3 regions of the Streptomyces sp. NPDC029296 genome follow, and region 1 is predicted to be linked to each of the others. Evidence: riboswitches for the same ligand, from Rfam matches in the RefSeq annotation. Region 1 holds a riboswitch; each other region holds the start of a gene.
The links. Region 1 has a riboswitch for cobalamin ahead of ACZ4W9_RS08465 ((2Fe-2S) ferredoxin domain-containing protein). Riboswitches for the same ligand answer to the same signal wherever they lie in the genome.
Positions count from the first base shown of each region.

Region 2: it holds a riboswitch for cobalamin, as region 1 does, so the genes downstream of both, nicT (Nickel transporter NicT) here and ACZ4W9_RS08465 ((2Fe-2S) ferredoxin domain-containing protein) in region 1, are expected to answer to the same signal.
Region 3: it holds a riboswitch for cobalamin, as region 1 does, so the genes downstream of both, ACZ4W9_RS19920 (cobalamin biosynthesis protein) here and ACZ4W9_RS08465 ((2Fe-2S) ferredoxin domain-containing protein) in region 1, are expected to answer to the same signal.

Region 1 covers NZ_JBVHXT010000007.1:128,673-135,161, reverse strand. The annotation lists gene ACZ4W9_RS08485 (helix-turn-helix transcriptional regulator) at 1-1,320, shown strand, start outside; gene ACZ4W9_RS08480 (SRPBCC family protein) at 1,482-1,955, shown strand; gene ACZ4W9_RS08475 (TetR/AcrR family transcriptional regulator) at 2,173-2,661, shown strand; gene ACZ4W9_RS08470 (SsgA family sporulation/cell division regulator) at 2,800-3,273, shown strand; gene ACZ4W9_RS08465 ((2Fe-2S) ferredoxin domain-containing protein) at 3,373-3,729, opposite strand; cobalamin riboswitch at 3,809-3,997, opposite strand; partial or broken gene ACZ4W9_RS08460 (haloacid dehalogenase type II) at 4,062-4,493, opposite strand; gene ACZ4W9_RS08455 (hypothetical protein) at 4,516-4,680, shown strand; partial or broken gene ACZ4W9_RS08450 (S-adenosylmethionine synthetase N-terminal domain-containing protein) at 4,829-4,954, shown strand; partial or broken gene ACZ4W9_RS08445 (PfkB family carbohydrate kinase) at 5,008-5,612, shown strand; gene lanL (class IV lanthionine synthetase LanL) at 5,672-6,489, opposite strand, start outside.
Region 2 covers NZ_JBVHXT010000014.1:104,148-110,636, forward strand. The annotation lists gene ACZ4W9_RS14815 (bile acid:sodium symporter family protein) at 1-967, shown strand, start outside; gene nicT (Nickel transporter NicT) at 864-1,946, opposite strand; cobalamin riboswitch at 1,976-2,160, opposite strand; gene ACZ4W9_RS14825 (ArsR/SmtB family transcription factor) at 2,239-2,589, shown strand; gene ACZ4W9_RS14830 (glycoside hydrolase family 13 protein) at 2,669-4,327, shown strand; gene ACZ4W9_RS14835 (hypothetical protein) at 4,410-4,886, opposite strand; gene ACZ4W9_RS14840 (YncE family protein) at 5,045-6,489, shown strand, end outside.
Region 3 covers NZ_JBVHXT010000021.1:90,116-96,604, reverse strand. The annotation lists gene ACZ4W9_RS19940 (class II aldolase/adducin family protein) at 1-94, opposite strand, end outside; gene ACZ4W9_RS19935 (lysozyme) at 555-1,292, shown strand; gene ACZ4W9_RS19930 (inorganic phosphate transporter) at 1,436-2,713, shown strand; gene ACZ4W9_RS19925 (hypothetical protein) at 2,748-2,975, shown strand; cobalamin riboswitch at 3,136-3,278, shown strand; gene ACZ4W9_RS19920 (cobalamin biosynthesis protein) at 3,377-4,321, shown strand; gene ACZ4W9_RS19915 (cobyric acid synthase) at 4,318-5,826, shown strand; gene cobN (cobaltochelatase subunit CobN) at 5,823-6,489, shown strand, end outside.

The sequences.
Region 1 (6,489 bases):
TCCGACGCCGCCCTCGTCGAGGCCCTGCACCTCTTGGTGCTGCTGTGCTGGTACGGCGGCGCCCCCGAGCTGTGGCAGCCGCTGTTCGCGTTCCTGGACCGGCTGACCCCCGAACCTCCCGAGCTGCTGTGGGTCGTCGCCCGGACCTTCGCCGACCCGGCGCGCACCGGTCCGTCGGCGCTGCCCCGCCTGACGAAGCTGATCTCCACCGTGGGAGAGGACCCCACCCGCGTGGTACGCGTCGGCACCGCCTCGGTGTTCCCCGATCTGCTCGGGGAGTTCCGGGGCGCGACGCGTCGGCTGATCGAGCAGGGCCGCGCCGGGGCCGCGCCCGTCCGCCGGCACCTGGGGGCGCTGATGCACCTGGGCCTGGACTACTACCACCTGGGCCGCTGGGACGACGCGGCGGAGCTGGCCGCCGAGGGGCTCCTCCTGTGCGCCAACCACGACTACCGCTTCTTCGCCTGGTACTTCCAGTACGTGCGGGCGGCCGTGGCCGCGGCGCGGGGCGACGCGGAAACCGCTGCCGCGCTGACCGAGGAGATCGTCCGGTGGGCAACGCCCCGCGGGGCCCACGGCGCACGGTTCTTCGCCTGCCACGCGAGAGCGCTGGCCGCCCTCGGCGCCGGCGACTTCGAGACCGCCTACCGGCACGCCCGCACGCTCAGCCCGCCCGGAACCGTGGCCCCCTACGTGCCGATCGCCATGTGGGGCACGATGGACCTGGTCGAGGCGGCCATGCGAACCGGCCGGGAGGAGGAGGCCGCGGCCCACTCGGCGGCGATGCGCGCGTCGGCGATGGCCGAGCTGTCGCCCCGGCTGAAGCTGCTGGTCCTGGCCTGCGAGGCACTGACCACGCCCGGCGAGGAATCCGTCGCCCTGTTCGACCGGGCCCTGTCCCTGCCCGTAGCGGAACGCTGGCCCTTCGACACCGCGCGTGTGCGCCTCTTCCACGGTGAACGCCTCAGACGCCTGCGTGCCACGACACAGGCCAGGGAGCAGCTGACCCTCGCGCTGGAGGTCTTCCAGCGGCTGGGCGCCGCACCCTGGACGGCGCGTACGACGGCCGAGCTGCGCGCGAGCGGCCTGTCCGCGCCGACCGCCGCCGGGCCCGGGAGTGTGACACTGACCGCTCAGGAACTGCAGATCGCCCGGCTCGCGGCGACGGGGCTGACCAACAAGCAGATCGCCGAGCGGCTCTTCCTGTCCCATCGCACCATCGGCACGCACCTCTACCAGATCTATCCGAAGCTGGGCATCGCTTCGCGTACCGCGCTGAGGGAAGCACTGTCCGGGCTCGGCCTCGACCGGGACGGCTGAGCGGGTCGGCACAGGCCGGCCACCGGCACCGTCCGCTCAGTCATTTGACGTATGCGGGGCCGCGGAGCCCCGCGCACAGTGGACGCGGGAACGGCCGTGGCGGGGCCTGCTCCCCCGGCGGCCGTACGTGAAGGCGCCGGTGCCACCGAGAGGGGAGCCGGATGCGCGGTGCCTCGGACAGCCATCCGGACATGCACTGGCCGTCGGGCTTCTCGCCCGACCAGGCCCACAGTTTCTGCCAGGCGCAGACCGTCGTACAGGCCACGCCCGGCACGGTGTTCGCTCTGCTCACCGATGTGGCGCGGTGGCCGCGGTGGGTGCCGGGCATCACCGAGGCGCGGGCCGCGCCGGTCACGAGGGCCTTCGAAGTACTGTTCTTCGGGCAGCGGTTCGAGATCTTCATGGGAGAGCACATCCCGCCCCGCCGGCTCGGCTGGTCGGGCGTCGGCACCGGTGTGCAGTCGTACCAGGCATGGCTGTTCACCGCTGTCGCGGGCGGCACCCATGTGGTGACCGCGAACGTCGCCCGCGGTCCCGCCGCCCGGGCCCTGAACGCCTCGTGTCCCCTGTGGGCTCGGCACCTGACCACCTTGTGGGTCGCGCGGCTCAGGCGGCTCTCCGAGAGCGCCCCGTGAGAGGGCCGTGCGCGGCCGGAACCATGCGGCCGGGACGATCACCCGGCCAGAGCCGCCACGAGGCGTATATGCCTCTCAGATGTGGCAGTTGACCGTATTTCCTACTCTTCGAAGAGACGGAACGTCTCTTAGCTTGCACAGTCGGTCCGCTAGACTCGGTGCGGTGAGAGCCGACGCAGCACGCAACCTGGAAGCCGTCCTGACCACCGGAGCGCGCATGCTCGCCGCCGACCCCGGCGCGAGCATCGCGAGCATCGCGGCCGAGGCGGGCGTGGACCGGCGCACCGTCTACCGGCGCTTCGCCGGCCGGGAGGAACTCCTCGCCGCCATCTACGCATGCCGGCTGTCAGCCATCGAAGAGGCCATCGAGGACGCCCGGCTGCGCGAGGCACCCGTCGCCGTCGCCCTGCACCGCTACGTCGAGAACATCATCACCGTCAACCGGACCTGGCCTGTCGACCTGGCCCGCATGCTCGCCGACGAGGCCGTCCGCGCACGCCGTGACGCGTCCGTCCGCGAGGTCGACGCCTTCCTCGAACGCGCCGTCGAGGAGGGCCTGTTGCGCCCCGGCCCGCCGCGGGGGTGGGCGAGCGCGCTGCTGCCCCAGCTCATGCACCTGGTGTCCCGGCAACTGCCCGAGCTGAGTCCCGGGCAGGCGGCGGACGTTGTCGTCGACACCCTGCTCAACGGCCTCGGGGCCTCCTGATACACCGGCGGAACCCCGACCAGGGCGAGCACCGTCGCGGCAGGTGGTGTCCGACGGTCAAGTTACTTATGTACGGCGAGCACCGAAGAGCAAGAGTAGGTCGTGTCAGCTTCCGCCACAGGGAAGGATCCCTCCGTCATGAGCGGCTACCAGCCAGGTGTGGACGCCGGCCGAACGGCACCGCGCCGTCGTCCTGAGCTGACCTTGGACATCGAGCGCGTGCTGGACCTCTCGGCCCGGCAGACGGTCAGGGCCGCATTCCGGTACGACCCCGAACTGCCCCTGATCGTGTGCGTGGAGTTCCTCATCGAGGGGGGCGGCTCACGTGCCGTGTGGCGGATCGGGCGGGATCTGCTGCACCAGGGGCTGTACTCGATGAGCGGCGTCGGTGACGTCCGGATGTGGCCGTCGCATCCGGGGGAACGGGACACCGCATGGCTCCAACTGGCCTCCGGTGACATGGCCGCGCTGTTCGAACTGCCCGTACCGCCGCTCGCGGAGTGGCTGGAGCACACCTACGCACTCGTTCCCGCCGGCGGCGAGTTCGCCGCAGTGGACTGGGACGTCACCACCGAGGAGCTGCTCCGCGGCCCCAGGACAGAGTCCGACTGACCCTGCGGCGCCGCTTCGGCGAGGTTCGCACACGGCTCCGCCGCGCCCGCACCGTCGGCCCTCCCCCCGCCGCCTCCCCGGCCGTGGTGGTCCCACCGCTCAGGGAGCCGTGCGGCGGCGCCGTGGGGTGAAGGCGTACAGGTCGAGGATCTCCGGCCGGGGGGCGATGCCGGGGCCGCCCGCCCGTATCCAGGCGGCGATGTCCTCCGTCGCGGCCGGGTCGTTGACCAGCCCCAGCCACACCGGCCGGGCTCCGGCCGCCCGACCGGCGGCGGAGGGCTGCACGACGACCACGTTGGCCTGGTCGCACACGTCGAGACAGGCGGAGACGCGTACGGGCGCCTCGGCACGCAGGCGCGCGGCGTGGTCGATTCCGGTCACCTTCGGACTGCCGCAGCAGCAGTCCCGGCACACGACGACCCGGCACGGCGCGCCACCGGCCGGTCGCGCGGTCACCTCCGCGCCGGACACCTCACCGTCCGTTGTCCCGGGCACGCCCCACACCCCTCTCTCCGGGGAGATCCGCCCCGGGGTCCTTCGAGGAGGCGACGACGTGAGTCTCCTGGCTCTCGGGTCGCGGTTCGTCCCGGCCTTCCCACCCGTCGTGGGGCAGTGGCCGTACGGGAGTCACTCACCGATCACAGTGGCGGGACCGCGCCGGATTCGCACCGGCTTCCTCGTTCCGCCGTCGCCCTGTCGCCGGTCATCATGCCACCCCGCGAGCGGATGCGCCGGAACCGGGAACGCCCCTCATGATGCACCCGGGGCAGCCTCCGGGTCACGGTCGGTCAGGACCGGGGCACCGGGAGCGCGTCGGCCAGTTCCGCCAGGCTCTCCACCCGCAGGTCGAAGGTGTCGCCGTCGGCGGGCGGATCCCCCACCGGACGGCGCACATAGGCGGTCCGCATGCCCACCGCCTGGGCCCCGCGCAGGTCCCAGGCGTGGGCGGCGACCATCAGCACCTGTTCGGGCGGGCAGCCCGCCGCGTCGGGCGCGAGCCGGTACACGTCCGGCGCGGGCTTGTAGGCGCGGGCGTCCTCGGCGGACAGGACCTGGTGCCAGCGCAGTCCGGCGTGGGCGTTGAGACGCGGCAACGCCGTCCGGGCGGCGTTGCCGAGTCCGAGGACGGGGCGGCGTCCGGCGCAGCGCGCCAGGCCGGCGGGCGCGTCGTCCCACGGGCTCAGGCGCTGACCGGCCGTCGCCAGTCGTGCCACGGCGGCCGCCCGGCCCGGCGGGCTGATCGTGGTCACCACCCGCGCCAGTTACGCCGAGGAGACGGGCTTCGCGGAGTTCGCCCTGTCCCCCGGGATCCGGGAACGGGCCCGCCTGGACTTCCGGCTGGCGAACGCCCACTACATCGCCGAAGAGCCCGCCGACTACTGGGTCTTCCGCACGACGGCGCGCTGACGAGGCCGCCGGCCCGGCACCCCACGGGCGGGGCGCACCCGCCGCCGGACACGCCCCGCCCGGCACGCCGCACCCGCTCCGCCCGAAGGACGCCCCGCTCCGTCACGGCACGCCCGCCGCGCGCCCACCCACCCAGTCCTGGAGTGCCATGTCCCGCACCCTGTTCACCTCGGAGTCCGTGACCGAAGGACACCCCGACAAGATCGCCGACCAGATCAGCGACACCATCCTCGACGCGCTGCTGCGCGCGGACCCCGCCTCGCGCGTCGCCGTCGAGACGCTGATCACGGCCGGCCAGGTACACATCGCCGGCGAGGTGACCACCGCCGCCCGATCGACCTCGCCGCCGTCGCCGAACGCGCCGGTCTGCCCGACCCGGTCCTGGTCGGCGCCGACGATCCCGAAGCCATGCTCCGGCACACCGCCACGGCGCACCGGCTCGGCATCCCGGTCGCCGCCGACCCCTCGCAGCAGCTGGCGCGCCTCGACGCAGAACAGGCGCGCCGGCTCGTCACGGTGCGCGTTGGCTGTTCACCAACGAGTACGAGGCCGCCCTGCTCCAGGAACGTACCGGCTGGACCGAGCAGGAGTTGCTCGGCCGGGTCGGCACCTGGTTCACCACCCTGGACGGCGTGTCCCTGGCCGGGGCGGGAGCCCCGGCCGTGCGGATACCGGCCGTGGCCACGCAGCACATCGCCGATCCCACGGGGGCGGGAGACGCCTTCCGCTGCGGATTCCTCGCCGGCACGGCGTGGCGGTGGCCGCGGGAGCAGGCCGCCCGGCTCGGCTGCGCCCTGGCCACCACCGTGCTCGAGTCGGTCGGCACCCAGGAGTACAAGCTGATCCCGTCCGAGCTGGTCGCCCGCATCGACCGGGCCTACGGCAGCGAGGCGGCCCGCGCGGCCGGACCGCGCCTCGTCCCGGTGCCGTGAGCACGACGCCCGTGGGCCGGTGGGCGAGCGGCCGTCGGCCGTGCGGGCGGTGGCAGCGGTCAGGCGGCGAGGCCGAGCCGCGGACCGCCCCGGTCGCGCAGTCGTCTGAAGAAGGCCAGCACGCCCGCGGAGCCGCCCGCCCAGGCGGCACTCGACCGGGCGAGAGTCGTGTCCGGGAACACGGGCCGGGACCAGGTGCCGCCGCTGCGGTCCAGGATGAGCAGGGCGACGGTCTCGGCCGCGTCCCGGAACTCCCCGGCCCCGCTCGCCTCCGCGACGTCCACCATCAGCTCGCCCACTCCGGCCAGTCCGCAGCACTGCGTGACCAGCGGCATCCGCGGTGCCAGTGTCGCGCAGGCGCGGGCGGCCCGCTGGGCGAGGTCGAGGTACCCGGGTTCGTCGAGACGTTCGGCGGCCCGGACGAGTACGGTCCCGATACCGGCGAGGCCCCGGCACCACGAGCCGTAGCGGCGTGTCGCCCCCGGCTCGGCGGCCGCCGCGATGATGTCCGGTGTCACGGCCGCCAGGCGCGCGGCGGCCTTCTCGGAGCGGCTGATCGCGTCCGGGTCCCCGGTCACGCCGCCGTATTCGAGCAAGAAGCAGGCGAGACCCGCCTCGCCGTGCGCGATGCCCTCGCGGAGTGCGGCATCGCCGGCCCTGTCCGAACCGGCCGGGGTCAGCCGGGCGGTGCCCGACGCCAGCATCCGGTCACAGCCGGCGGCGACGGCGAGGTGCCGGTCCGCCGCGTGCCGGTGACCGGCCCGAAGGGCGTGCCGGGCGAGCAGCAACCGGCCGAGGCCGATTCCGGCGGCGCCCGCGATCAGCTCCGCCTCCGGCGGTCCGCCGTCCGGTGCGCGGTCCGGCAGGCCACAGTCGC
Region 2 (6,489 bases), on a different contig from region 1:
GGCGGCCGAGACCGTCTCGTGGCTGACCAGGCTGGCGATCGGCCTGCTGTTCTTCCTCTACGGCGCCCGGCTCTCCCCCCGGGCCGCGCTGGACGGCGTACGGCACTGGCGGCTGCATCTGCCGGTGCTGGCCCTGACGTTCGCGGTCTTCCCGGTGCTCGGGCTGGCCGCGCGGCTGCTGCCGGACGGGGCGCTCGGCGCCGAGCTGACCGCCGGCGTGCTGTTCCTGGCCGTGCTGCCGTCCACGGTCCAGTCGTCCATCGCCCTCACCTCCCTGGCCCGCGGCAACGTGGCCGCCGCGCTGTGCTCCGCGTCGTTCTCCACGGTGCTGGGCGTGGTGCTGACCCCCGTACTGGCCGTCGCGCTGACCGGCGGCGGCGAGGGCGGCGGCGTGCCGGTCGGGTTCGGCCAACTCGGGGACATCGCCGTCCAGTTGCTGCTGCCGTTCCTCGCCGGGCAGGCGGTGCGGCGCTGGATCTCCGGCTGGCTCGGCCGGCACCGCAAGGTCATCGGGATCTGTGACCGGGGCTCGATCCTGCTCGTCGTCTACGCGGCGTTCAGCCGGGGCATGACCACCGGCATCTGGCAGCGGGTGTCCCCCGGCCGCCTGCTCCTGCTCGGCGTGCTGGTGGCGGTGCTGCTCGCGGTCGCCCTGCTGCTCGCCGACCGCTCGGCGCGGGCGCTGCGGCTGCCCCGCGAGGACCGGGTGACGGCGGTCTTCTGCGGGGCGACCAAGAGCCTGGCCAGCGGGCTGCCGATGGCCTCCGTGCTGTTCCCGGCGGACGAGGTCGCCATGACCGTCCTGCCGCTGATGCTCTACCACACGCTCCAGCTGGTGGTCTGCGCCGCGCTCGCCCGCCGGCTCAGTCGGACGGCGCCGCCCGCACCGCCCAGCGTTCCTCCACCCGTGCCAGCCGCCAGTACCCCAGCGCCGCCGCCCACACCACCACGAACAGGCCGACGATGAGGTAGCCGACGTTGCCCAGGTCCAGGCCGGACACCCAGCCGGTGACCGGATCGTCGAGGTGGAACTTCTCGTGCAGGACGCCGACCAGTTCGATGGTGCCGATGAAGAAGGCGACGGCGATGGACAGACCGGTGATGGCGAGGTTGTAGAACACCTTGCGGACGGGGTTGGCGAACGCCCACTGGTAGGCGAAGTTCATGAACGTGCCGTCCAGGGTGTCGAACAGGCTCATCCCGGCGGCGAACAGCAGCGGCAGGCACAGGATGGCGTACCAGGGCAGGCCGGCCGCCGCGCCCGAACCCGCCATCACCATCAGGGTGACCTCGGTGGCCGTGTCGAAGCCGAGGCCGAAGAGGAAGCCCAGCGGGTACATCTGCCCCGGCCGGGACACGGACCGGGTCAGCCGGCCCAGCAGCCGGTTCATGAACCCCCGCGAGTCCAGGTGCCGTTCCAGCTCCGTCTCGTCGTACGCGCCCGCGCGCATCGCCCGGAAGACCTTCAGGATGCCCGCGAGGGCGACCAGGTTCAGGGCGGCGATGAGATAGAGGAACGACCCGGAGATCGTCGTACCGAGCACCCCGAGCACCTGGTGGGTGGCGGAGCCCTCGTTCATCACCTTCCCGGCCAGCGAGGTGCCCCCCGCGATCAGCAGGGCCAGCAGCACGACCACGCTGGAGTGCCCGAGCGCGAACCAGAACCCCACCGACACCGGCCGCTTGCCGTCGGCCATCAGCTTGCGGGTGGTGTTGTCGATCGCCGCGATGTGGTCGGCGTCGAAGGCGTGCCGCATCCCGAGGGTGTAGGCGGTGATGCCGAGCCCCACACCGAACACCTCGGTCCCGACCTTGTAGTGCCGGGGCGCGACCAGCAGATAGAGAATGGCGAACGCGACGACGTGCAGGGCGAGGATCACCACCAGCAGCCCCGCCGTCTTCAGGGTGTCCTCGCGTCGCCAGCGGAAAGAAGCGGCATCGGCCATCGGGTTCACGCTCCAGCACCTCGTGGATCACTTCGTGAGCTGCCGTGGCCGGTCTCCTGGCTTACGGGTCACACGTCCGCCGTCCCTGCCTTCCCGGTCGTACGACCAGTGGCCCGGCGGTGTGCCGGACGGAACGGGAACTCCCCGATCACAGTGGCGAGGGCCGCGTCGACCTTGCATCGACTTCCCGAACACCACGGCCCGCCCACCGTAGAGGGGCCCGCGGTTTCCCGCATAGCTGCGCAGTCGGGCAGGTATTCAAGATCACATCGGGGCCTGCCAGGATGGGGGCATGCATCTCGTGCCTGCCGACCGTGCCGAGCGCCGGACCATCGACGGTCACCGGGTGTGCGAGGCGATCGCCGCCATCGGCGACGCGGGGCGTCTGCGCACCTGGGCCGACCGTTTCTCGCTGCTGGCCGACGCCAACCGGCTCACCCTGCTGCTCGCGCTGCACCGGACCGGGCCGCTGGCCGTCTCCGACCTCGCGATCGCCACGGGCATGAACGACCCGGCCGTCTCCCAGGCCCTGCGGCTGCTGCGCGCGGCCGGGGTCGTGGCGGGCGAGAAAGAGGGGCGCGTGGTGCGCTATCGGGTGGTGGACGAGGACGTACGGGGCCTGTTGGAGCACTGCGGCGCCTGAGCGCCCCCGAAAAGGTTCCCTTCCGGGCAATGTGGACAGATAGAGATTCCCTACTGTCGTCCGTCCCTTGGGAGCCCGTATGGCAGACCGCCCGCCGGACCTCTCGTCCAGGAACCCCGACTGGTGGCGCCAGGCCGTCGTCTACCAGGTCTATCCGCGCAGTTTCGCCGACGCCGACGGCGACGGCCTCGGTGACCTCCGGGGCCTGACCGAGCGGCTGTCCCACCTCGCCGCGCTCGGCGTCGACGCCCTGTGGCTGAGCCCCTTCTACCCCTCCGAACTCGCCGACGGCGGCTACGACGTCATCGACCCGCGCGGTGTCGACGAGCGCCTGGGCACCCTGGACGACTTCGACGCGCTGGCCGCCGAGGCGCACCGGCTCGGTCTGAAGGTCGTCGTGGACCTCGTGCCCAACCACACCTCCCATCTGCACCCCTGGTTCCGGGAGGCGCTGCGCGCCGGGCCCGGTTCGGCCGCCCGCGAGCGGTACGTCTTCCGCCCGGGGCGCGGCGCGCACGGCGAACTGCCGCCCACCGACTGGCGGTCGGTGTTCGGCGGCAGCGCCTGGCGGCGGGTGCCCGACGGCGAGTGGTACCTGCATCTGTTCGCCCCCGAGCAGCCCGACCTGAACTGGGACAACGAGGAGGTCCGTGCCGACTTCCGCACCACGTTGCGGTTCTGGTCCGACCGGGGCGTGGACGGCTTCCGCGTGGACGTCGCCCACGGCCTGGCCAAGGACCTCACCGAGCCGCTGCGGGACCTCGGCGCCCACAGCACGACCGGCGAGTCCGCCCTGCGGCACCTGCCGCCCGGCAGCCACCCGTACTGGGACCGGGACGAGGTGCACGAGATCTACCGGGACTGGCGCAAGATCTTCGACGCCTACCGCCCGCCGCGCATGGCCGTCGCCGAGGCCTGGGTGCCGGGCGAGCGGCGGGCCCTGTACGCCCGGCCCGACGAACTCGGCCAGGCGTTCAACTTCGAGTACCTGGAGGCCGGCTGGGACGCGGAGGAGCTGCGCGGGGTCATCGCCGACGCGCTGGCCACGGCCCACGCCGCCGGGGCCTCCGCGACCTGGGTGCTGTCCAACCACGATGTCGTACGGCACGCCTCCCGGCTCGTGCTGCCGCCCGGCACCGACCCGGACGCCTGGCTGCTCACCCACGGCACGGCGCCCGCGGTCGATCCGGCGGCCGGGCTGCGCCGGGCCCGGGCGGCGACCCTGCTGATGCTGGCGCTGCCCGGTTCGGCGTATCTGTACCAGGGCGAGGAACTCGGCCTGCCCGAGGTCGCCGACCTGCCCACGGAGGTGCTCCAGGACCCGATCTGGGAGCAGACCGGTCACACCCGCAAGGGCCGCGACGGCTGCCGGGTGCCGCTGCCGTGGACGCCGACCGGACCGTCGTACGGCTTCGGGCCCGGCGCCGGCTGGCTGCCGCAGCCCGCGTCCTTCGCGGCGTACGCGGTGGAGGCGCAGGCCGGTACGGAGGGCTCCACGCTGGAGCTGTACCGCACGGCCCTGCGGCTGCGCCGCAAGCTGCTGGACGGCGAGACGCTGACCTGGACGCCCCACGCGCCCGCCGGGGTGCTGGACTTCACCCGTACCGGGGCCTGGCGCAGCGTCACCAACCTGGGCGGCGAGCCGGTGCCGCTGCCGCCCGGCGAGGTCCGTCTGAGCAGTACGCCGCTGCCGGGCGGCGGGGTGCTGCCACCGGACACCACCGTGTGGCTGGCGTAACCGGCCACGGTCACGTGACCGCCCCGACCGGGCGCGGCCCCCCGGCGACAGGCCCGGCCGGGCGTGGTCGCCGTGGGGGTGGTCAGCCGGCCGGTGGGGACGGGCTCGTCCCGGCCCCGGGGCCGGGAGTGGTGCCGGCCGCGGTGCCGTCGATGTCCACCGGGGTGGAGGTGGCCGACGGCGGCGGGGTGAGGACCACCTCCGGCCGGCCGGCGGCCGGGGGCGGCGGGGTCGGGTCGGAGTCCGGCAGCCTGGGCGGGGCGGTCCGCCGGAACAGGGTCTGGTCGAAGTCGACCAGCGCGAAGTCGGTGCCGGACCGCCTGCCGCTCTCCCCGTTCGGCTGCCGCGCGAAGCCCCGCTGCTGGGGGCTCGCCTCGTCGGGCAGCGTGACGTTCAGCAGGGGGGCGGTCCTCCGGCAGGTGCTGTCCAGCGCCGCGTGCCCGTACGCGCGTCCGGTACGCCCAGGCGGTACGGACGCGAGGCCCGCCGCTCTCAGCGGTCGCGGGTGAAGATTCCGCGGGTGGGGACAACGGCGTCTCCCCGCACGTCCGAAAGCCACTCCCGCCCCAGGAACCCGGATGCCCCTTGTCAGTGACATGACCTACGCTTTGCTCACTCGTCACGCGCGGCCCACGGCTCACGCACAGGGGACCCACGGACAGCCGTATCCGCGCGGGCACCCATGTCTTTCATTCGTTCCGGGGGGTTCGAATCAGCGTGCGCAAGCGCTCTCTCACGGCCGCCACCACCCTGGCGGTCCTGATCAGTTCGGCGGCCCTGGCCGCCACCCCGGCGATCGCCGACTCCAGCGCCGTCCTGCCGGTGCGGCAGACCGGTGACATCGTCGTGGACGCCGTGCACCGGCAGGTCTTCGTCAGCGATCCGCTGAACGGCAAGATCGTCGTCACCGACTTCGCCGGCAAGGTCGTCAAGCAGATCACCACCAACCTGTCCGGCGTCCACGGCCTGGAGCTGTCCGCCGACTCCGGCACGCTCTACGCGGCCGTGCAGGACCTCGACGCCATCGCGGTCTTCGACACCGCCACCGACACCGAGACCACGCGCTACGAGGTCGGCGACAAGCCGCTCAGCATCGCCCTCGCGGGCGGCAGGCTGTGGTTCGGCTACGGCGGCGCCGCCGCGGGCAACCTCGGCTCCGTGGACCTGACCGCCGAGGACCACAAGGTCACCCTCGGCCAGGACGGCGACTGGTACGCGGCCCCGCTGCTGGACGCCGCGCCCGGCTCGGACACGCTCGTCGCGGGCGCCCTCGGGCAGAGCCCGGTCGAACTGGCCTCGTACGACGTCTCCTCGGGCACCGCCACCAAGCTGGCGAGCACCCGCGAGGCGGGCAGCAACCTCGGCGACCTCCAGGTCACCCCCGACGGCAAGGACGTCGTGGTGGCCAGCGGCGCGCCGTACTACCAGCAGGTGTTCCGCACCGCCGACCTGAACGAGGACGGCAAGTACGTCACGGACGCGTACCCGAACTCGGTCGCCATCGCGCCCGACGGCACGGTCGCGGCCGGCATCGACGGCACATACGACCCGGACGTGTACATCTTCCGGCCGGGCAGCAGCGAGGCGGTGCGCACCTACGACTTCCCTAACACCGGCACCGGTTCCGGCTCCGACCTGCTGGTCCGCGCCGGTCTGGCCTGGGCCCCGGACGGCTCCCGGCTGTTCGCGGTGACCACCGACAGCCGGGGCGTGATCTCGCTGCGCGTGCTCACCTCGCCCGCCAAGGCGGCCACCACCGTCACCGTGGACGCGCCGGCCACCGCGACCCGCGCCAAGCAGCTCGCCGTCAAGGGCAAGGCCACCGCCAAGACCGCCCTGCCCGCCGGGACGAAGCTGACCGTGACCCGCACCGACCTGGAGTCCCCGAAGGGCAAGGCACTGCCTGCGGCGGTCACCAAGGCCGACGGCACGTTCTCCTTCACCGACACCCCGCCGGCCGGCGGCAAGGTGAAGTACACGGTGGCCTACGCGGGCGACGCCGGGCACACGGCGGGCTCGGGTTCGGACTCGGTGAACGTCTCCCGCGCCAAGCCGGCGCTGACCGTCGACAACAACGGCAAGGTGTACGCGTACGGCAAGGACGTCAAGTTCACCGCGCACCTCGGCAAGACGTACAAGAACCGCACGGTGGAGATCTGGGC
Region 3 (6,489 bases), on a different contig from region 1:
GCGCCGTGGCGACGACCTCGTCCCAGAGCAGCGCCACGTCCTGCCCCACCCCGGCCACCCCACCGCCCCACGCGACCTCCCCCGCCTCGGGCATCCCGCCGCCCGGTGCGCTCCGCCCCGCCTCCGACGCCGTATCGCCGGCGTGTCCCCCCTCCGGCGCCGCGGCGCCCGGTTCGGCCCTCCCCTCCCCCGCGCCCCGGCGTGCGCCCCCGTTCCCGTCCCCGGTCCCGTCCGGTGTCTCGCTCCCCCGGCCGGCCCGGCGCGCCGCCGGTCCCGCGTCCGGCCGTTCGTCCCGTCGCCCGTCTTCCACGTTCCGTCGCGGTTCAGCCATGCGGTGATCCTGCCAGCCGGCGGGCGGGGCGGGGAGCGCGCGGGCCGGTGGTTCCGGGCCGGGGGCCGTGGAGCCGAACGGGCGGAATTCGGGCTGAAACGCCTGAAATCACCCTCGCTTTCGTGATCGGCGGACCTTGAATGGCTGCTTCCTGCCCACCCCACGGCCGCCGCCGCCCCGAGGCCCGGCGCGCCCGCCGACCGCCATCCCCCGGGGGAGTCGCATGGCCCGTGTACCCACCCTTGCCCGTCGCCGCGCGAGCTTCCTCGCGGCGGCCGTGGCGGCGGTCCTCGCCCTCACCGGCCCCGCGACCGCCGCGGCCAAGCCGCCCCAGGGCCACGACGTGTCGTCCCACCAGGGGCGCGTGGACTGGCCGGCCGCCCGGAAGAAGGGCGCGCGGTTCGTCTTCGTCAAGGCGACCGAGTCCACGGGCTACCGCAACCCCTACTTCGCCGGGCAGTACTCCGGCGCCCGCAAGGCGGGGCTGATCCGGGGCGCGTACCACTTCGCCCTCCCGGACCGGTCCTCCGGCGCCAAGCAGGCCTCGTACTTCGTGCGGCACGGCGGCGGCTGGCGGGCGGACGGCTGGACGCTGCCGCCGGCGCTCGACATCGAGTACAACCCGTACAACGCGCGGCGCAAGTGCTACGGGCTGAGCAAGAAGGGCATGGTCGGCTGGATCCGTTCGTTCAGCGACGAGACCCGGCGCCGGACGGGCCGTCGCCCGGTGATCTACACGACGACCCAGTGGTGGAAGCTGTGCACCGGCAACAGCCGCGCGTTCTCCAAGGACCACCCGCTGTGGATCGCCCGGCACGGCACGGCGCGGCCGGGGACGCTGCCCGGCGGCTGGCGGTACTGGACGTTCTGGCAGTACCGCGTGAAGGGCGCGCTGCCGGGTGACCAGGATCTCTTCAACGGCACCCTGGACCGGTTGCGGATCTTCGCGCGGACCCGGTAGCCAAGGGGCGCCCGGCCCGACGGCGCGGAACACGACTTCGGCATGGCGTTACCGACACCACCACGCCCGTCCCAGTTCATCTTCCGTTCACCCAGCTTGCCTACGTTCATCCAGCCAATGACCTCGAACGATTGCCTGGGTAAATGGAAAGCTTCTCGCTGATCCTCGCGATTGTGGTAATAACCGCTCTCGCGTTCGATTTCACGAACGGTTTCCACGACACCGCGAACGCGATGGCCACCACCATCTCCACAGGCGCCCTGAAGCCCAAGATCGCGGTGACCATGTCCGCCGCCCTCAATCTCGCGGGCGCCTTCCTCTCCGTGGAGGTCGCGAACACGATCTCCAAGGGTCTCGTCGACGAGACCGGCATCCGCCCCGAGGTCATCTTCGCCGCCCTGGTCGGCGCGATCCTCTGGAACCTGCTGACCTGGCTGGTGGGCCTGCCCTCCAGTTCCTCGCACGCCCTGATGGGCGGCCTGGTCGGCGCCACCGTCGCCTCCGCCGGCTTCGACGCCGTCCACGGCGGCGTCCTGGTCACCAAGGTGCTGCTGCCGGCCGTCGCGGCGCCGGTCGTGGCGGGCCTCGCCTCGTTCCTGGCCACCCGGCTCTCCTACGGCGTCGGCGGCACCGCCGAGACCGAGGCCAGCCGCAAGGGCTACCGGGCCGGCCAGATCGCCTCCGCCGGCCTGGTCTCCCTCGCGCACGGCACCAACGACGCCCAGAAGACGATGGGCATCATCACCCTGGCCCTGATCGCGGGCGGCTCCCTCGCCCCCGGCTCCAACCCTCCCACCTGGGTGATCCTCTCCGCCGGCCTGGCCATCGCGCTCGGCACCTACATCGGCGGCTGGCGCATCATCCGCACCATGGGCAAGGGCCTGACCGACCTGGAGCCGCGCCAGGGCTTCGCCGCCCAGACCGGTGCCGCGACCGCTATCCTGGCCTCCTCCCACCTCGGCTTCTCCCTGTCCACCACCCATGTCGTCTCCGGCTCGGTGATGGGCGCGGGTCTCGGCCGCAAGGGCGGCGTGGTCCGCTGGTCCACCGCGACCCGCATGGCCGTCGCCTGGGTCCTCACCCTGCCGGCCGCCGCGCTGGTCGGCGCGGGCGCCGAGTCCGTCACCGACCTGGGTGACTGGGGCACCGCCGCCGTGGCCGTCTTCCTGGTCGCCGCGAGCGCCGCGATCTGGAAGATCTCCCGCCGCGAGGTCGTCGACCACACCAACGTGGTCGGGGAGACCGGCGAGCCGGCCGGTGTCGTCACCACCGCCATCGCCGCGGTGACCCCGCCGCCCGCCGGCCAGATCGCCGGGGAACTGACGACCGCGGACCTGGCGACCGCCGGCCTGACGGCCACGATCCCCGCCCCGGCCACCGAGCCGGCGCCCGCCGCCGTCCCGCCGGCCGCCACGGTCTGACCCCGCCCGCACGGTTACTGAAGGAAGCATCCCCATGAAGATCGACTGGGCGGCCCTCGGCTCCGTTCTCGGCACCAGCGTCGTGTTCACGGTGGGCCTGGTGGCCCTGTTCACCCTCGGCGTCAACGGCCTGTCCCGCCGCGAGCGGGCCGCGGCCCAGGGCGGCTCCGCCGCGCTCGCCGTCACCGGTGCCTACGTCTGCTTCGCGGCCTGCGCGGCGGCCGTCGCCTACGGCATCTACCTGATCGTGGGCAAGGGCTGACCGCCCGCCCCCGATCCCCGCGACCGCCCCGCCGACCGGCCCGCCCGCCGGAGCCGGCGGGGCGGACGCATGCCGGGGCGGTCCCCGTCAGCCCGCCCGGCGTCCCGGCGATGTGGGCCTCGGCACAGTCGGGCATCCCAGGTCAAAGGCGAGTTGACGGCCCTTCCGGGCACGTGGTGGACTGCCCAGGCCATGTACGGCGGCAGAAGAGGAAGCCGGTGCGAATCCGGCGCGGTCCCGCCACTGTCACCGGGGAAGAACTCCCCGGGAGCCAGGAACTCTCGCCGCCGGAATCCGTCGACCCAGGGCGTGGACACCCTGAGTGAGGACACGAATCGCCATGCTCGGCTGCCGTAGGACCCGTACCGGGAACGCCCCTGTGCCCACGGCCGGCTGAGCCGATGGGTGCCGATCGCACTTACGCGTACGGCGCCGCCGCCGGCGTCCTCGGCGACCTGCTTCTCGGCGATCCCCGCCGCGGGCACCCGGTCGCCGCGTTCGGCCGCGCGGCCACGGCCGTGGAAGGCGCCTTGTGGCACGACCACCGCGGCTGGGGCGCCCTGCACACCGCCGTGTGCGCCGGTGGCGTCGTCGCCCTCGGGGCGCTGGCCACACGCGCCGTACGCCCCTCCCGTACCGCCTCCGTCGCGCTGACCGCCGCCGCCACCTGGGCCGTCGTCGGCGGCACCTCGCTCGGCCGCGAGGCCCGCACCGTCGGGCGTGCCCTGGCGGCGGGGGACATCGAGGCCGCCCGCGCCCGGCTGCCCCATCTGTGCGGCCGGGACCCGCAGGCGCTGGACGCCGACGGGATGGCCCGGGCCGTGGTCGAGTCGGTCGCCGAGAACACCTCCGACGCCGTGGTCGGCGCCCTGGTGTGGGGAGCGGTGGCCGGGGTGCCGGGTCTGCTCGGGTTCCGGGCCGTCAACACGCTGGACGCCATGGTGGGCCACAAGTCGCCCCGCCACCGCCGCTACGGCTGGGCCTCCGCCCGCCTCGACGACGTCGCCGGCTGGCCGGGGGCCCGGCTGACCGCCGCCCTCGCCGCCGTCGCCGGACCCGACCCGCGCGGCGCCCTGCGCGCCTGGAAGGCCGACGCGGGCAAGCACCCGAGCCCCAACGCCGGTCCCGTGGAGGCCGCCTTCGCGGGTGCCCTCGGCGTGCGCCTGGGCGGGACGCTCTCCTACGGCGGCCGGGTCGAGCACCGGCCCGTGCTCAACGGCGGCACCGGACGCCCGGTCGAGGTCACCGACATCGACCGGGCCGTACGGCTCTCCCGCCGCGTCGGCCTGCTCGCCCTCGGCACCACACTCGCCGCGCGCACACTCCTGAAAGGACGTGGGAAGTGAACGGTGGCCTCCTCGTGGCCGGCACCACCTCGGACGCCGGCAAGAGCGTCGTGACGGCCGGGATCTGCCGGTGGCTGGTCCGCCAGGGCGTGAAAGTGGCGCCGTTCAAGGCGCAGAACATGTCCCTGAACTCGTTCGTGACCCGGGAGGGCGCGGAGATCGGCCGGGCCCAGGCCATGCAGGCCCAGGCCTGCCGGATCGAGCCGACCGCGCTGATGAACCCGGTGCTGCTCAAGCCCGGCGGCGAGCAGAGCAGCCAGGTCGTGCTGCTCGGCAAGCCGGTGGGCGAGCTGAGCGCACGCGGCTACCACGGCGGGCGCCAGCAGCGGCTGCTGGGCACGGTGCTGGACTGCCTGGCCGAACTGCGGGGCACGTATGACGCGGTGATCTGCGAGGGGGCGGGCAGCCCGGCCGAGATCAACCTGCGCCGGACCGACATCGTCAACATGGGCATCGCGCGGGGCGCGCGGCTGCCGGTGCTGGTGGTCGGCGACATCGACCGCGGGGGCGTCTTCGCGTCCTTCTTCGGCACCGTCGCCCTGCTCTCGCCCGAGGACCAGGAACTCGTCGCCGGTTTCCTCGTGAACAAGTTCCGCGGCGACGTCGGCCTGCTGGAACCCGGCCTGGACATGCTGCACGGCCTCACCGGGCGGCGGACCTACGGCGTGCTGCCCTTCCGGCACGGACTCGGCATCGACGAGGAGGACGGACTGCGGGTCTCGTTGCGGGGCACCGTACGGGAGTCCGCCGTCACTCCCCCGGTCGGCGCGGACGTGCTCCGGGTCGCCGTGTGCGCGATCCCGCTGATGTCCAACTTCACCGACGTGGACGCGCTGGCCGCCGAACCGGGCGTCGTCGTGCGGTTCGTGGACCGGCCGGAGGAACTGGCCGACGCCGACCTCGTGGTGATCCCCGGCACCCGCGGCACCGTACGGGCGCTGCGGTGGCTGCGGGAACGCGGGCTGGCGGACGCCCTCGTGCGCCGGGCCGCCGAACAACGGCCCGTGCTCGGCGTCTGCGGCGGCTTCCAGATCCTCGGCGAGCACATCGAGGACGAGGTCGAGAGCCGCCAGGGCCACGTCGACGGGCTCGGGATCCTGCCCGTGCGCGTGCGCTTCGCCCGCGAGAAGACCCTCACCCGGCCCAGCGGAGAGGCTCTCGGCGAGCGGGTCGACGGCTACGAGATCCACCACGGCGTGGCCACGGTCGAGGGCGGCGAGCCCTTCCTCGACGGCTGCCGCGTCGGCCAGACCTGGGGCACCCACTGGCACGGCTCGCTGGAGTCGGACGGCTTCCGGCGGGCCTTCCTGCGCGAGGTGGCCGCCGCCGCGGGCCGCCGCTTCGTGCCCGCGCCGGACACCTCCTTCGCCGCGCTGCGCGAGGAGCAGCTCGACCGGCTCGGCGACCTGATCGAACAGCACGCGGACACGGACGCGCTGTGGCGGCTCATCGAGTCCGGCGCGCCGCAAGGACTGCCCTTCATCCCACCGGGAGCGCCCGCATGAGCACAGTGTTGTTGTTGTCGACCGCCGACACGGATTTGCTGGCGGCCCGGGCCTCGGGCGCCGGCTACCGCATCGGCAACCCCACCCGGGTCGACGTCGCCGGGGAACTGCCGGCCCTGATCGAGGGCGCGGACCTCGCCGTCGTACGGCTGCTGGGCGGCAAGCGGGCCTGGGAGGACGGGCTGGCCGCGCTGAAGGCGTCCGGCATCCCCACCGTCCTGCTGGGCGGCGAGGCCGTACCGGACGCCGAGCTGATGGCCGAGTCGTCGGTGCCCGCCGGTGTGGTCGCGGAGGCGCTGAAGTACCTGGTCGAGGGCGGCCCCGCGAACCTGCTGGAGCTGTCCCGGTTCCTGTCGGACACCGTGCTGCTGACCGGCGAGGGCTTCGCGGAGCCGCACCGCATGCCCGAGTTCGGCGTGCACGGCGCCTACGACATCCGGGACGGCCGCCCGACCGTGGGTGTGCTGTTCTACCGGGCGCACGAACTGAGCGGGAACACCGCCTTCGTGGACACCCTGTGCGAGGCGATCGAGGCGGCCGGCGCCAACGCCCTGCCGGTGTACTGCGGTTCGCTGCGCGGCGCGGATCCCGCGCTGTACGGACTGCTGGGGCGGGCCGACGCGCTGGTGGCCACCGTGCTCGCGGCCGGCGGCACGCACGCCT